Regions from separate parts of the Chitinophaga sp. YIM B06452 genome, predicted to be linked through region 2. Evidence: riboswitches for the same ligand, from Rfam matches in the RefSeq annotation. Region 2 holds a riboswitch; the other holds the start of a gene.

Region 1 (7,345 bases), on a different contig from region 2:
CCTGTTTGTTTATATATCCCGGCATCTCTATTAACAACCAATTAACAAATCTTAACATTTAGTCTGGTTAATTTCGACCGAGCTGGGAATCTTTTTTATACCAGTAAGTTCAAATATAAATTGGAGAGTAAATTTCCTGGCCCGATCTTCATCGGGCTAGCCCTTTGGTAAATTTCGTTTTGTTAATCAGTTGTTGCCGGATAAGCAGCATTTAAACAGACAGGTCAATTTAAATTGTTGAAAACCAAAATCATATCAACCAAAGTTATTGCAGAAGAAGTGTTGACGGACTGTGAAAAAAGCTGTAACTTCTGACGGGTAATTAAGCGTAATGATCAGCCATTGGTTCAATATCATTAAAAAAGCAGGACTTTCCTCGGATATGAAAGACGGCGACGGCCGTAAGATCATGGTCGTCAATTCCTTCAGCTTCCTCACAGCCCTGTTGTGTACCTTCTGCGGGGTATCGCTCGCCCTCATGTCCGGCGACTATACCATTCTCTACACCGCCATAGGTTTTGTATGCGGCTTCCTTTCCATCCTCTGGCTCAACCATCGTAAAAAATATTCTTCCGCCAAGTTCGGCCTCATGTTCGTGTTCTGCATGGTGATGTTGTATTATGGCGTTACGTTCGGGGAAAGCACGCAGGTGCATTTCCTGGGACTGTTCCTCATCGGCGTACCGCTGCTGATCTGTTCCCATAAAGAAAAAGAATTGAAATTCATTTGTCTCGCGCTGATCCTTACCTGCCTGGTGCTGCTGGAAACCAATTATTATTTTATGGTGATAGAGCCGATGGAAATGAGCCGGGACCTGACTTTCACGTTCCGCTGGCTGATCATGTCCATCGTGCTGCTGCTGAACGGGATCGTGATCAGTTTTTACCAGATCAATATCACCGGGTTGGTGAAGCGCCTCAACAAACGCAACGAATCCCTGAAAAAGAAGAACGAGCTGGTGGTGAATAAAGAAGCGGAACTGACGGCCGCCTATACGAAACTGGAAGATTACAACGCCAAGCTGGAAAAGGAAGTGCACAACCGCACCACGCAGCTGCGTTTGAATAATATCGCGCTGGAAAACATGCTGGTGAACCTGAAGACCAGCAACAGCCAGCTCCGCGACCAGGACCAGCAATTAAAAGGCTATGTGGCCGAACTGGAATCGCTCAAGCAGGACCTGATGAGGGCCCGCGACGAAGCGCAACATGCCAACACCGCCAAATCGGCTTTTCTCCGCGAGATCAGCCACGAAATACGCAACCCGCTGAATGCCGTGATCGGCATCAGTTTCCTGCTGCTCAACGAACCCGCTATCCGCAACAAGATACCCCGCAGCATCCTGCAAATGATCGACAACATCCACAACAGCAGCCACAGCCTGCTGGACATTATCAACAATGTGCTGGAGCTGGCGAGGATCGAAGCCGGGAAAACCGACGAGCTGCATCCTGAGCCTTTCGTGCTCCGCGAATGGATCCGCAGCGTGGTGAATATTTACCAGGACGCAGCGAAAGTAAAAGGCGTGCAATTGCAGCTGCAGGTAGATCACAAGCTGCCCGGCGAAGTGGTGGGAGACAGGCTGCATCTTACACAGATACTCAACAACCTGCTGGGCAACGCGCTGAAGTTCACACCTTCAGGTAAAAAAGTGACGCTGCACATCTACCTGCAGGAGCCGGCGCAGTGGTGCATCCGCGTGGCAGACGAAGGCGTGGGCATACCGAAAGAAAAACAGAAACTGATCTTCCAGCCGTACGAGCAGGCAGATGAAACCATTCACCAGAACTTCGGCGGCACGGGCCTGGGCCTTACCATTTCACGCCGCATTACCGAGCTGATGGGCGGCAATATTGAAGTTTGGAGCGAGCCCGGCCAGGGCGCTGCTTTTACGGTTACGCTGCCGCTGGAAGAACAGGCTATCGCCAAACCGGAAGAACAACCCCGCGACGACCGCAAGGAATACGCCGCTTTCCCCGCGGAAAGAAGAGTGCTGCTGATGGAAGACAGCGAGATCAATCAAATGATCATGGAGCGTTTCTTCGCGCACCTGGGTATTTCATTGCATATTGCGAACAATGGTGAGGAAGGCCTGGAAATGGCGCATGCCTGCCACCCGGACCTGATCATCATGGACATGCATATGCCCAAGCTCAACGGTAACGAAGTGATCCGTTTACTCCGCGCAGACCATGACCTGCGGCATATTCCCGTGATCGCTATTTCCGCGGATGCATTCCGCGAGCAGCAAAAAGAAGCGCTGGAGGCCGGCGTGAATGAATACCTGATCAAACCGGTAGAGTTCGACCGGTTGTATTCTGTAATGGATAAATACCTCAGCAAAGAAACGCCTTACCCGCTCAGGATCATCAAAGCATCATAACGCGGGAAGGTCCGCATATTCCACCCTTTCGATCACTCCTTCATCATCAGGTTTTGCCTTGCGCACGGAATTCACCGTCCAGTATGCCATTTCGTCTGAAGGGAGGGAATAGTTGAGGATGCGCCGGATGCCTTCATCTGAAAGGTCCGGCCGGAGCCATTCCTGCTCATATTCCACCGGCAATATCAGCGGCATGCGGCCGGCATTGTCGCCGCCGTTGTGAATGCGGCTCATAACGTCGTTGGCATCGCGCGTGAGCACGGTGAAAGTGCCGGGCAGCTCACCGGTTTCGGGGTTGGGCAGATGCGAATAGGCATAGAGCCCCGCGATGAAAAATATATCGCGGTTTTTTAACCGGATATAATAAGGCACTTTATTTTTCCATCCCGGGATCTCCCGGTGTTCAAAGAAGCCTGTAGCCGGTACCAGGCAACGGTTCCGGCGGATGCGGCTCCAGTACGCTTTAGTGTCCAGCACTTTTTCGGAGCGGGCGTTCACCATCCACTTGCGGCCTTTTTTGATCTCCTCCGGCGTTTTCATGTAATTAGGTATCACGCCCCATTCAAACTTCATCAGCTTCAGCGTGCCGTTATCGTTCACCACTACCGGCCATTTGGGATAAGCCTGCGCCACTTTGTGATAGGTAGGTTCAAAGGACATATCCAGCTGGCCCATGTCTTTCAGCTCAGGGAGATAATCGAACACGGATTCGATGCTGGTGGAAAATGCAAGGTCGTAGCACATGCGTTATGTTTTTTCTATTTCGGAAAGGGGGATCTTTAATTCCTGCTGATGCCGCTTCAAATTAATGAAAAGTTCGCCAAACCGGATAGACAGTTCGGCAGACAAATTTTCTCTTCCATCGGGCCTGCTGCCGCCGTGCAGCCGCATGTACCGCCTGATGGCCGCAGTAAAGGAATGGCCGGGCTTCCACTCCCTGTCTTTCAGCAACGCGATATAAATGCCATAGCCTTCGGGCTGGCTGGCTGCGTAATACAATTTTTCCCTGTCGCCGGGATGGTATACGCTGTAGATATACCGGCGCGGGTCCGAAACAATGGCGTTGTAATGATGGTTTGCTTCGCCGGCGCTTTTGTAAGGCGTGATCAGCAGCGATTCTTTAATGTTCTTAAACATGCCCCTGGGGTAGGACTGCCGTACAAAGTACATGTGTCCCGCCTGGATGAGCCCATCCAGCACCATGGCACGTAAAATGGAAAGCGGGTTGTGCATATGGTTATGTTTTACAATGAAGAATTTCTGTAAGCCGCGTGGTATAACACTTCGAAAGCCGGTCACGCTTTATTTTCCCTTTTTCACCCTTGCCCTGCACCGCAAATTTAACGACCTGCTTACCATGAAAGTGTTGATGGATGCCGTCCAGCGCTTTCATGAGCTTCGCTTCGCGCGCCTGGTCTTTTTCCGGGAATAAGTTCTGCTGCACGCTGGTTTCCGGCACCAGGTCCAGCAGCAGGGCGCCCACCTTTTTATAATTATACCCGGGGCGGTAGATGCGGTCCAGCGCGTCCATGGCAAAATGTATCAGCGTGGGTGTGCTGCTGGTGGGTACGGGCAGGCGCAGGGTGATGGAGCGGTGATATTGTTTGTCCTGCACGCGGAAATAATTGGTGGACAGGAAAACCTGTATGGCGGCTGCGCAGCTTTGCTGTTTGCGGAGCTTCTGCGCGCAGATCGCTGTGTAATTGGCCAGCGTTTCACGCAGGTCGTTCTTTTCCGTTAGTAGCTGCCCGAAAGAGCGGGCCACGCAGATCGCTTTTTTTGCAGGCTCTGCTTCCTGCATGGGGATGCTTTGGATGCCACGCAGCTCATGCACAAGGCGAAGGCCTGTTACGGTCATTTCTTTCCTGATCCAGTCGTCCGGGGCCCGGGAAAGCTCCAGTGCCGTGTGGAATCCTTTTTGATGCAGCTTGTGCGCATACTGCGCGCCGATGCCCCAGATGTCTTCCACGGCAGTGGCTGCCATCACTTCACGGATGCCTTCTTCCGTATCCATGACCCATACGCCGGCGCGGCGATGGTGCTTTTTGGCATAGCGGTTTGCCATTTTGGCGAGCGTTTTGGTGGGGGCAACGCCTACAGACACCGGCAGGCCTACTTCTTCGAAGATATGTTTCCGTATCGCGGCTGCGATGCCCGGCAGGTCCTTCATGCCTGACAGGTCCAGGAAAGCCTCGTCTATACTATATATTTCCATATCCGGGGAATAATGGGAAAGTATCCGCATCACGCGGTTGCTGAGACTGCCATAAAGGGTATAATTGGAGGAAAACATGACAACATGGTGTTCCTTCAGCGTTTTTTCGATGGTAAAGGCGGGGTCGCCCATGGCGATGCCGAGGGCTTTGGCTTCTTCGGAGCGGGCTACCACGCAGCCGTCGTTGTTGCTCAGCACCACTACCGGCCTGCGGAGGAATTGGGGGTGGAAGAGCCGTTCGCAGCTGACATAGAAATTGTTACAGTCAACAAGGGCAATCATAATGCTATTATTATTAGCAAATGTAGCTAAAAATTTTGGCATTTCAGCCAAAGTGCTGTACGATCGCAGCGGCGAGTTGCTCTACCAGCGCGGCATCCACGGGCTCGCCGCTGGTAATGGCGCGAAGGTTGTCTTCTTCATCCAGCTCAAAAGAAATGCGGCTTCCCGGCGCATCGATGTGGAAGGAAACGGTATAGCCTTTTACGTAGGGCGTTACTTCGTAAAGCTGGCCGTTGACAGAAACGGAAAAAGGGTCCATATGGCGAAGATCGCTAAAAAATGAAAAAACGCAGGCCCGGAAAACCAGGCCTGCCAACAATCAACGCGCCAAAAGGCGTTTGATCGTGACGGTTAACTCGAATGGGCAGAAAGGCCGGATTACAGTTTCATCCGCGTCGATACCGAACCAGCCGCCAACGCTGCCGGTTAAGAATGCTGCCGGGATAATAGCCAGGATGGGGAAGGATTTACGTGCTTTTTTCAGGCGCAGGGCATCCGCCAGTTCCTGCAGGTGCGGGAATGGCAGCTTGAAATCCGCGATGACAAGTTCATACTCATGCGAGTTAAGCAAAAGAGTAGCTTCTTTTCCGTTATAGGCAAGGTCTGCGTCGTATCCCTCTTTCTGTATGATCAATTCTATCACATGAATCATCAGCAGATCATCCACAATTACCAAAATCCTTTTCATATACAAAAACATGGTTGTTCCATGCAGCATGAAGGACATAGCTCTTCTGGCCGGGATTCCGGCGTTACCTTATGCTGCTAAAATGGATGCTTGATTAATTTGAGACGCGTATACAGGTATACTACTTGTTCTTTCAATGGCCAGGCCACAGGTGTCAGGGAGTATACGGTTAAATGGTACAAAGGGACATTTGCATATACTGTGCCAAAATCGTTTTTGGTTAATGCGTATTAACGTTCGCCGGCGTGTTAGTAGGAAATGACCGGGCACCTTCCTATCTTTGACCCCGAGTTCTTTACTTTTATTCATTCTTTCCACAGCGCGGTAGGCGGCGAAAGCCGCTTTTAATAAGGAACCGTGTGTAAATCACGGGCTGTCGCGCAACTGTAAGTAACGCACCTGAATCATTGCCACCGATGTTCATTGCCCCCGACCTGAACGGGGTGAGAAGAACGGTAATGATGTTACGAGCCAGGATACTTGCCCCGCTGTGTAAGACAAATGCTTTCGCGATTTGAAGCAGTAGTCGGGAACGGATGGGCATGGCCCGTCGTGCCTTTTCATTCCTTATCTTCTACACAATCCTGAAAGCATACCGGAAACTGTAAGGAGCATTAATGCACATTAATGTTTTAACCAAAAAGTTTTATGCGTATGCTTAAACACAACCTCGGCTACCCGCGCATGGGAGCCCAAAGACAGCTCAAAAAAGCCTGTGAGCATTACTGGCAGGGCCGCATTGGCCGCAGCGAACTGTTCCTCGCCGCCAAACGCCTGCAGGAAGAACACTGGCAGCTGCAGCAGGCCGCCGGCATGAACCTCGTGCCCTGCAACGATTTCAGCTTCTACGACCAGGTGCTGGACATGACCCTGCTGCTCGGCGCAGTGCCAGACCGTTATGCGCCCGTGGTAACGGAGGTGGCAGAGAATGCCGAGATCGACCTTTATTTCGCCATGGCGCGCGGCTACCAGCAGCATGGGCTGGATATTACCGCCATGGAAATGACCAAGTGGTTCGACACCAATTACCACTACATCGTACCGGAATTCAAAAAAGACCAGCAGTTCCGCCTGCTGAGCAACAAGGTGTTCAACGCCTTCGACGCTGCGCGGCATACGCTGGAAGCCACGCCCAAGCCGGTGCTCATTGGCCCGGTATCTTATCTTTTATTGGGAAAGGAAAAAGAAAGCGGCTTCCACCGCATTGAACTGCTGCATAACCTGCTGCCCGTTTATATCAGCGTGCTGCAAAAGTTGCAGGCGCAGGGCGCGGAATGGGTGCAGCTGGACGAGCCTTTCCTGGCCATGGACATTAGTGAAGCAGAACAAAACGCTTACCGCTACGCTTATGCCGAGATCCGCAAACAATGCAAAGACCTCAAGCTGATGGTGGCCACTTACTTCGAAGGCCTGCGCGGCAATGCGGAGCTGGCTGCCGGCCTGCCCGTCTGCTGCCTTCACCTGGACCTCGTAAGGGCGCCGCAGCAACTGGATGAGCTGCTGCCGCTGCTTCCTCCCAAAACTTCTTTATCGCTGGGCCTGGTAGACGGCCGCAACATCTGGAAGAATAATTACGATATATCGCTTCCGCATATACGAAAAGCCGTAGATGCGCTCGGCGAAGACCGCGTAATGATAGCGCCTTCCTGCTCTTTGCTTCATACGCCTGCCGACCTTGACCTGGAAACAGGCCTGGACGCGGAAATGAGGTCCTGGATGGCATTTGCGAAGCAGAAACTGGAAGAAGTAACCGCGCTGGACGCCATTTTCCACGGCA
Region 2 (7,345 bases):
ACTTCCTTGACGGCACTTTTTCAGAAGGGCTGCAGCTCGTGAGCGAGGTGGAATGCAAGATATCGGAGCACCAGCTAACCGTGGACCAGCACCGCGTGCTTGTATTTTATTACAAGATCGCCTGCCTTTATTTCGGCAGCGGCGATAATAATAACGCGATCGTTTACCTGAACAAGATCATTCATTTGCGGATAGGCAACCTGCGGGCAGACATACAATGTTTCGCGCGCATCCTTCACCTGATCGCGCATTACGAGCTGGAGAACTACAGCCTGGTGGAATACCTGATCAAATCTGTGTACCACTTCATTGCGAAGAACAAGGACTTAAGCCTGGTCATGGAAGAGATCCTGAAATTCCTGCGCAAGAACATGTACGCCAATCCCAAGGCTTTGCGCACCGCTTTTCGCGAGCTGAAGGGAAAGCTGGAGATCATCGCGAAGAATCCTTACGAGCGCAGGAGCTATTTGTATCTCGATATTGTGAGCTGGCTGGAAAGCAAGATAGACGGGATACCTGTGCAGGAGGTGATCAGGAAGAAGTTTATCAACAAAGTGCCGCGGATTTAGTTAATGCACATTAACAAAAAGACAACGTACGTTTAATATTGAAACGCCGTGGAAAGGTTATCCCCGGCGTTTCTTCATATAAAGAAGGGATCTTCCAATCCTTTGTGTTTCAGGGTAATTTTCGCTACACATTTTGCTTGTGCTAATACGTGCCAGATTTCCAACACATTCTGTTTTTCTATCATACCAAATACCTGCTTTTAGATGTGAATAACGTGAATTGTACGCCCCTTCTGCGATCCCAAAAAGTTCACATTCTTTATCCACATATGGGGGAAACTTACCACCTTGACGGGATAGTTTGATCATTACATTTGCAACAGTTCTTGACTTCGTTGTGCTGGCTTCAAACGTTTCTTAAACGTGGAGAATTAATAGGGAATCGTGTGGAATTCACGAGCAGACGCGCTACTGTGATCCCCTATATGCCGGATGCTTTGCAAAATGCCACTGCCCCGACAGGCGTCGGGGTGGGAAGGCTCACCCGGCAAGGGAAAGCCAGGAGACCTGCCAGAACAACGTAATTGTCAAAACCTTCGCGAAATAAGGTTATGGCGAGCCCGACCCCAGGATGTACCTCCTCTACGGATAACGCGCTCCCGTCTCCCCACGCCGCGAACCCGCATTAACTTAACTAGGGATAGTGAACCGTATAAAAAATTACTAATGAGTAACGAGAATGAGATCTTATTGAAAGACAACAAGGACAGGTTCGTGCTGCTGCCGATCAATTACCCCGCCATCTGGGAACAATACAAACGCCATGAAGCCAGCTTCTGGACCGCCGAGGAGATCGACCTCAGCGGCGACCTGGCAGACTGGGCGAAGCTGAACGATGGCGAGCGCCACTTCATTTCGCATGTGCTGGCCTTTTTTGCGGCATCAGACGGGATCGTGAACGAGAACCTGGCGGTGAACTTCATGAGCGAAGTACAGATACCAGAAGCGCGTTGTTTCTACGGCTTCCAGATCATGATGGAAAACATCCACTCCGAAACTTATGCTTTGCTGATCGATACGTATGTGAAAGACCCGGTGGAGAAAGACCGCCTCTTCCACGCCATCGACACCGTGCCTGCGGTGAAAAAGAAAGCCGAATGGGCCCTCCGCTGGATCGAGAACGGCACCTTCGCGCAGCGCCTTGTGGCATTTGCAGCGGTGGAAGGCATCTTCTTCAGCGGCAGCTTCTGCTCCATTTTCTGGCTGAAAAAACGCGGCCTCATGCCCGGCCTTACCTTCTCCAACGAGCTCATCAGCCGCGACGAAGGGCTGCACTGCGAGTTCGCCTGCCTGCTGTACAGCATGCTCAACGGCAAGCTCAGCGAAAAAGAAGTGCATGAGATCATCGGCGACGCCGTGTCTATCGAAAAAGAATTTATTACAGACGCATTGCCCGCCGCCCTCATCGGCATGAATGCGGACCTGATGAAACAATACATCGAATTTGTGGCAGACCGCTGGCTGCAGGCGCTGGGTTGCAGCAAAATGTTCAACAGCAGCAACCCCTTCGATTTCATGGAAATGATCTCGCTGCAGGGCAAAACCAACTTCTTCGAAAAACGCGTGGGCGATTACCAGAAATCCGGCGTAATGGGAAATAAAGAGGCACAGACTTTCAGCCTGGACGAAGACTTTTAGACAAAACAAGAATACACCCGACATATATTTATTCACCCAGTTAAATTCATCACACTATGTTCGTTATAAAAAGAGACGGAAGAAAGGAATCTGTCAAATTTGACAAGATCACGGCAAGAGTAGAAAAACTGTGTTACGGATTGGCGCCGGAATATGTAGATTCAATCGACGTAGCGAAGAAAGTGATCCAGGGCCTGTACGATGGCGTTACCACCACCGAGCTGGACAACCTGGCTGCGGAAACCGCCGCTTCCCTGACAACCAAACACCCGGACTATGCGCAGCTCGCTTCCCGCATCGCGGTGAGCAACCTGCATAAAAATACGATCAAGTCGTTTTCCAAAACGATGAAGAAACTCTACGAATACATCGATCCGAAAACCGGCAAACCCGCCGGCCTGCTGAGCGATGAAGTGTGGGAAGTGATCCGTCAGCATGCTGACATACTCGATTCCACCATCATCTACGACCGCGACTTCGCTTTCGATTATTTCGGTTTCAAAACGCTGGAACGCTCTTACCTGCTGAAGATCGACGGCAAGATCGCCGAACGCCCGCAGCACATGTTCATGCGCGTGGCCGTTGGTATCCACAAAGAGGATATCGACTCCGCCATCAAAACATACAACCTGATGAGCGAGCGCTGGTTTACCCACGCCACGCCCACCCTCTTCAACGCCGGTACGCCCAAACCCCAGATGAGCAGCTGCTTTTTGCTGACCATGCAGGGAGACAGCATCGACGGCATCTACGACACCCTGAAACAGACCGCCAAGATCTCCCAGAGCGCAGGCGGCATCGGTCTCAGCATTCATAACATCCGCGCTACCGGTTCATATATCAGCGGCACCAACGGCACTTCCAACGGCATCATCCCCATGCTGCGCGTGTTCAACGACACTGCGCGGTACGTAGACCAGGGCGGCGGCAAACGCAAAGGCGCGTTCGCCATTTACCTGGAGCCCTGGCATGCAGACGTGTTCGAGTTCCTGGACCTGCGCAAGAACCACGGTAAAGAAGAGCTTCGCGCCCGCGACCTTTTCTATGCCCTCTGGATGCCGGACCTGTTCATGAAACGCGTGGAAGCCAATGGCAACTGGAGCCTGTTCTGCCCCCACGAAGCACCCGGGCTGGCAGATTGCTGGGGCGAGGAATTCGAGAAACTGTACGAACAATACGAAGCCGAAGGCCGCCAGCGCAAAACCGTAAAAGCGCAGGACCTCTGGTTCGCCATCCTGGACGCACAGATCGAAACCGGCACGCCGTACCTGCTGTATAAAGATTCCGCCAACCGCAAATCCAACCAGCAGAACCTGGGCACCATCAAAAGCTCCAACCTCTGCACCGAGATCATCGAATATACTTCTTCCGACGAAGTGGCCGTATGCAACCTCGCTTCACTGGCGCTGCCGCGCTTCGTGATCGACGGTAAGTTCGACCACCAGAAGCTCTTCGAAGTAACTTACCAGGCTACACTGAACCTGAACAAGATCATCGACGAGAACTATTACCCGGTTGAAGAAGCCCGCCGTTCCAACCTGCGCCACCGCCCCATCGGCCTCGGCGTACAGGGCCTGGCAGACGCGTTCTTCCTGCTGCGTTACCCCTTTGAAAGCGAACAGGCACAGCGGCTGAACAAAGAGATCTTCGAAACCATTTATTTCGCCTCCCTCACCGCCTCCAAAGACCTGGCGAAGAAAGACGGCGCATACGACAGCTACGAAGGTTCACCCGCCAGCAAAGGCATCCTGCAATATGATATGTGGGGCACCACGCCTTCCGACCGCTGGGACTGGACCGGCCTGAAAGCCGAGATCAAAACCTACGGTATCCGCAACTCTCTGCTGCTGGCGCCGATGCCCACCGCATCCACCTCGCAGATACTTGGCAACAACGAGTGCTTTGAGCCTTACACCTCCAACATCTACACCCGCCGCGTACTGAGCGGTGAGTTTGTGGTGGTGAACAAACACCTGCTGAAAGACCTCGTGGAACTGGGCCTGTGGGACAACGACATGAAGAACAAGATCATCGCTGCCAACGGCTCCATCCAGCAGATAGATGAGATCCCGGGCAATATCAAAGAACTGTACAAAACCGTTTGGGAGATCAAACAACGTACGATCATCGATATGGCTGCAGACCGTGGCGCATTCATCTGCCAGAGCCAGAGCCTGAACCTGTTCGTGGATACGCCTTCAGCTTCCAAGCTCACTTCCATGCACTTCTACGCCTGGAAAAAAGGCCTGAAGACCGGCATGTACTACCTGCGTACACAGGCCGCGGCACAAGCCGTTCAGTTCACCGTAGAAAAACAAGGCGGCCAGAACATGGTGCCCGTTATCGCCCCGGCCGAAAGCGCCGCGGACGAGCTGGGCGTGCCTGTAGGCGCGGTTTGCACGATGGAAGAAGGTTGCGTGACCTGCAGTGCTTGATAAAACTGTTATTGATTATAATAAAAAGGCCTGGGGTATTCCCCGGGCTTTTTTTTATGGGCTGTGCTTCCTGAAGCCGATTTCCACACGGGGTTCTTTCGGCGGGTCGATCAGGTGTTCCAGGTATTCAAAGATCACCTGGATGTCGGTTCCATGCGAGCTTACCTTTCCTTCCAGTTTTTCCAGTTGCAATAGCACATCCTTATGCACGGAAAGTGCTTCGCGCATTTTTACGAATATTTCAATGATCTGGATGCTGACTTGTATAGCACGTTCGCTGCGGAGCACATTGGCAAGCATTAGCACGCCATGCTCGGTGAAAGCGATCGGCAAATGCCCGCCCAGGTGCTGTTTGGAAGGTATCGCATTTTGCGATACCATTGAAAGTGCCTCCTGTTCTGATAACTGGAACATAAAATTCTCGGGAAACCGATCAATGTTGCGTTTCATCTGCTCCTTCAGCCGAAAAGGCTGTACACCGTACGATTTTCCGCAAGCCCGCTTTTTCCCTTAAATTTGCAGTCCGATATGGACATCAGCATCAACAAATACATCGCAGAAACCGGCTTCTGCAGCCGCAGGGAGGCAGATAATTACATTGAACAGGGCCGCGTGACCATCAATGACAACATTGCATCCAAAGGCAACCGCGTGGAAGAAGGCGACGTGGTGGAAATTGACGGCGAACCGCTGAAGAAAAAGAAAGCGCCCGTTTATATCGCACTGTATAAACCAAAAGGTATTACCTGTACCACCGACCTGAAAGACAAGACCAATATCATCGACTATGTTGGCTACAAATCCCGCATCTTCCCCATCGGCCGGCTGGACAAACTTTCCGAAGGCCTCATCTTCCTTACGAACGACGGCGATATCGTCAATAAGATATTGCGCGCGGGCAACCAGCACGAGAAAGAATATATCGTAACGGTAGACAAGCCTATCACCCTGGAATTCGTGAAGACCATGCGCAGCGGCGTGCGCATCCTGGGAGTATACACCAAAAAATGTTTTGTGCAGCAGGAAGGCCACACACGCTTCAGGATCATCCTCACGCAGGGCCTCAACCGACAGATACGCAGGATGTGCGAGGCTTTGGGGTACAAGGTCACCACGCTGAAACGCACCCGCATCATGGGCATTACGCTGAAAGACATCCCGCCCGGCAAATGGCGGTATTTCACCAAAGACGAAATTTCGCTGATGAACGAAATGGTGGCGAACAGCAGCAAAACGGCGGATAGATCCGACCTGGGCGGCATGGACGAATAACTACCAAAGCGGCTCCAGCTGCACTTCCACTTGCTCGTCGTGGCCATTCTCCAGCGAACGCATGCCTCTTTCCGTATGGCGCTGCGCTCTTACGATCACTTCCATTTCAAAATTCACTTTTTTCGTTTCGAAAGCCTGCTTACGCACACCTTCATGATCGAAGTCACCGCGGATGTCCGTAAAGCTGTTGATGATGGTGCCTACCGGTTTATCTTCCACGTTGCCGAGATACCTGCCCACGATACCGGCCACCTGGTTGATCACATCCAGCGCAACGCCTGCCGGGCTGGCATTGGAAACGAGGCCGGTAACGGTTCCCAGCAGCGACTTGTATTCTTCGTCGTTCTTCAGGTCTGCCATCACCTTGCCAGTTTCGCGCAGGGCCTTTTTGCTTTTGATCACGGCGCACATGGTGTGGATCTGCTTGGGCGGCAGTTTGTCCGTATCGTTCTGCTGCCAGTAAAAAATGGTTTTGTTGATAGGCAGATGCTCATTGTCACCGATCCTCGGGAAGCCCTGCAGGTCAATGCCGCCAAGCAACTGGTTGTTGATGTCGCTCACCACGATGGTAAGGCAATACAGCTTGGCAAAGCCGGGCAGCAGCAGGAAAGGCTCGGTATTGTTGTCTTTCACGAAAGGCGGCAGCAGGCGCAGCTCAATACCGGTGAGCTTGTCTGAAGTAGGAATGTCGCGGGTAATGTTCTTCAGCGCGTCGGCAAACTTACCGCCCTGCGGAAGGTCTTTCGGAGCGGAAAATACCACGCTGGTCTCGGGGTTTAAGAATTCAATTGACATAACATGATTTTGTAAGTACGGGTTCAAATAAATAATGGTAAAAAACCTGTCTGAGGTTACGAATGCAAATGCAGATGTATCTGGGATTAATCTTTGTTCAAATTAGAGATTAATTGCGAGACTACCAAACTATTGCTGGTTATCAACAGGTTAAAAAACTACCTCGCCCGGCTCAGCTCCCATTGCAGCTGTTCCTCCTCCATTACGCCTTCGATGAATTTGCGGTAAGCTTTAGCAGGGTTGATAATGATGGTGGACGGGATGCTTCCCTCCCAGCGCGGGTCTATGATGCGGGCGTATTTGTTGGCGTTCGTTTCTTCCATCCAGTATACTTTCCCGCTGATCTTCCGTTGGCGGATAAATTGTCTGATCTTTGAAGGATAAGCGTCGTCGAGGTCGAGGCTCAGGTATATAAATTTAACGGATGGGTTTAGCCGCGATTGTTTTTCGAAATGGGGCAGCTCTTTGATGCAGGGCACGCACCAGGTGGCCCAGAGGTTCACCACCATCACGGAATCGCCTTCCCGCATCAGCTGCTCCAGCTGCGAAGGATTCACGCGCTGTACCTGTTGCGCGCCGGCGGAAACCGTGAATAATAAAAGGATCAGCAGGATTCTCATAAGTCCTCTTGTTTAA

The links. A riboswitch is a leader RNA that binds a small molecule or an ion and turns the genes downstream of it on or off. The one in region 2 is predicted to bind cobalamin.
Region 1: linked by a shared signal. The riboswitch ahead of metE (5-methyltetrahydropteroyltriglutamate--homocysteine S-methyltransferase) and the one ahead of R3I13_RS20660 (ribonucleoside-diphosphate reductase small subunit) in region 2 are both predicted to bind cobalamin.

What each region holds. Positions count from the first base shown of each region.
Region 1 is NZ_JAWLKY010000001.1:1,948,404-1,955,748, forward strand. It holds gene R3I13_RS07810 (ATP-binding protein) at 332-2,383, shown strand; gene R3I13_RS07815 (SOS response-associated peptidase) at 2,378-3,127, opposite strand; gene R3I13_RS07820 (hypothetical protein) at 3,131-3,616, opposite strand; gene R3I13_RS07825 (Y-family DNA polymerase) at 3,621-4,880, opposite strand; gene R3I13_RS07830 (hypothetical protein) at 4,924-5,139, opposite strand; gene R3I13_RS07835 (response regulator) at 5,200-5,568, opposite strand; cobalamin riboswitch at 5,874-6,071, shown strand; gene metE (5-methyltetrahydropteroyltriglutamate--homocysteine S-methyltransferase) at 6,217-7,345, shown strand, end outside.
Region 2 is NZ_JAWLKY010000004.1:165,616-172,960, reverse strand. It holds gene R3I13_RS20665 (hypothetical protein) at 1-569, shown strand, start outside; cobalamin riboswitch at 894-1,099, shown strand; gene R3I13_RS20660 (ribonucleoside-diphosphate reductase small subunit) at 1,236-2,207, shown strand; gene R3I13_RS20655 (ribonucleoside-diphosphate reductase subunit alpha) at 2,264-4,642, shown strand; partial or broken gene R3I13_RS20650 (ORF6N domain-containing protein) at 4,697-5,119, opposite strand; gene rluF (23S rRNA pseudouridine(2604) synthase RluF) at 5,171-5,914, shown strand; gene R3I13_RS20640 (hypothetical protein) at 5,915-6,709, opposite strand; gene R3I13_RS20635 (TlpA disulfide reductase family protein) at 6,868-7,329, opposite strand; gene R3I13_RS20630 (RNA methyltransferase) at 7,326-7,345, opposite strand, start outside.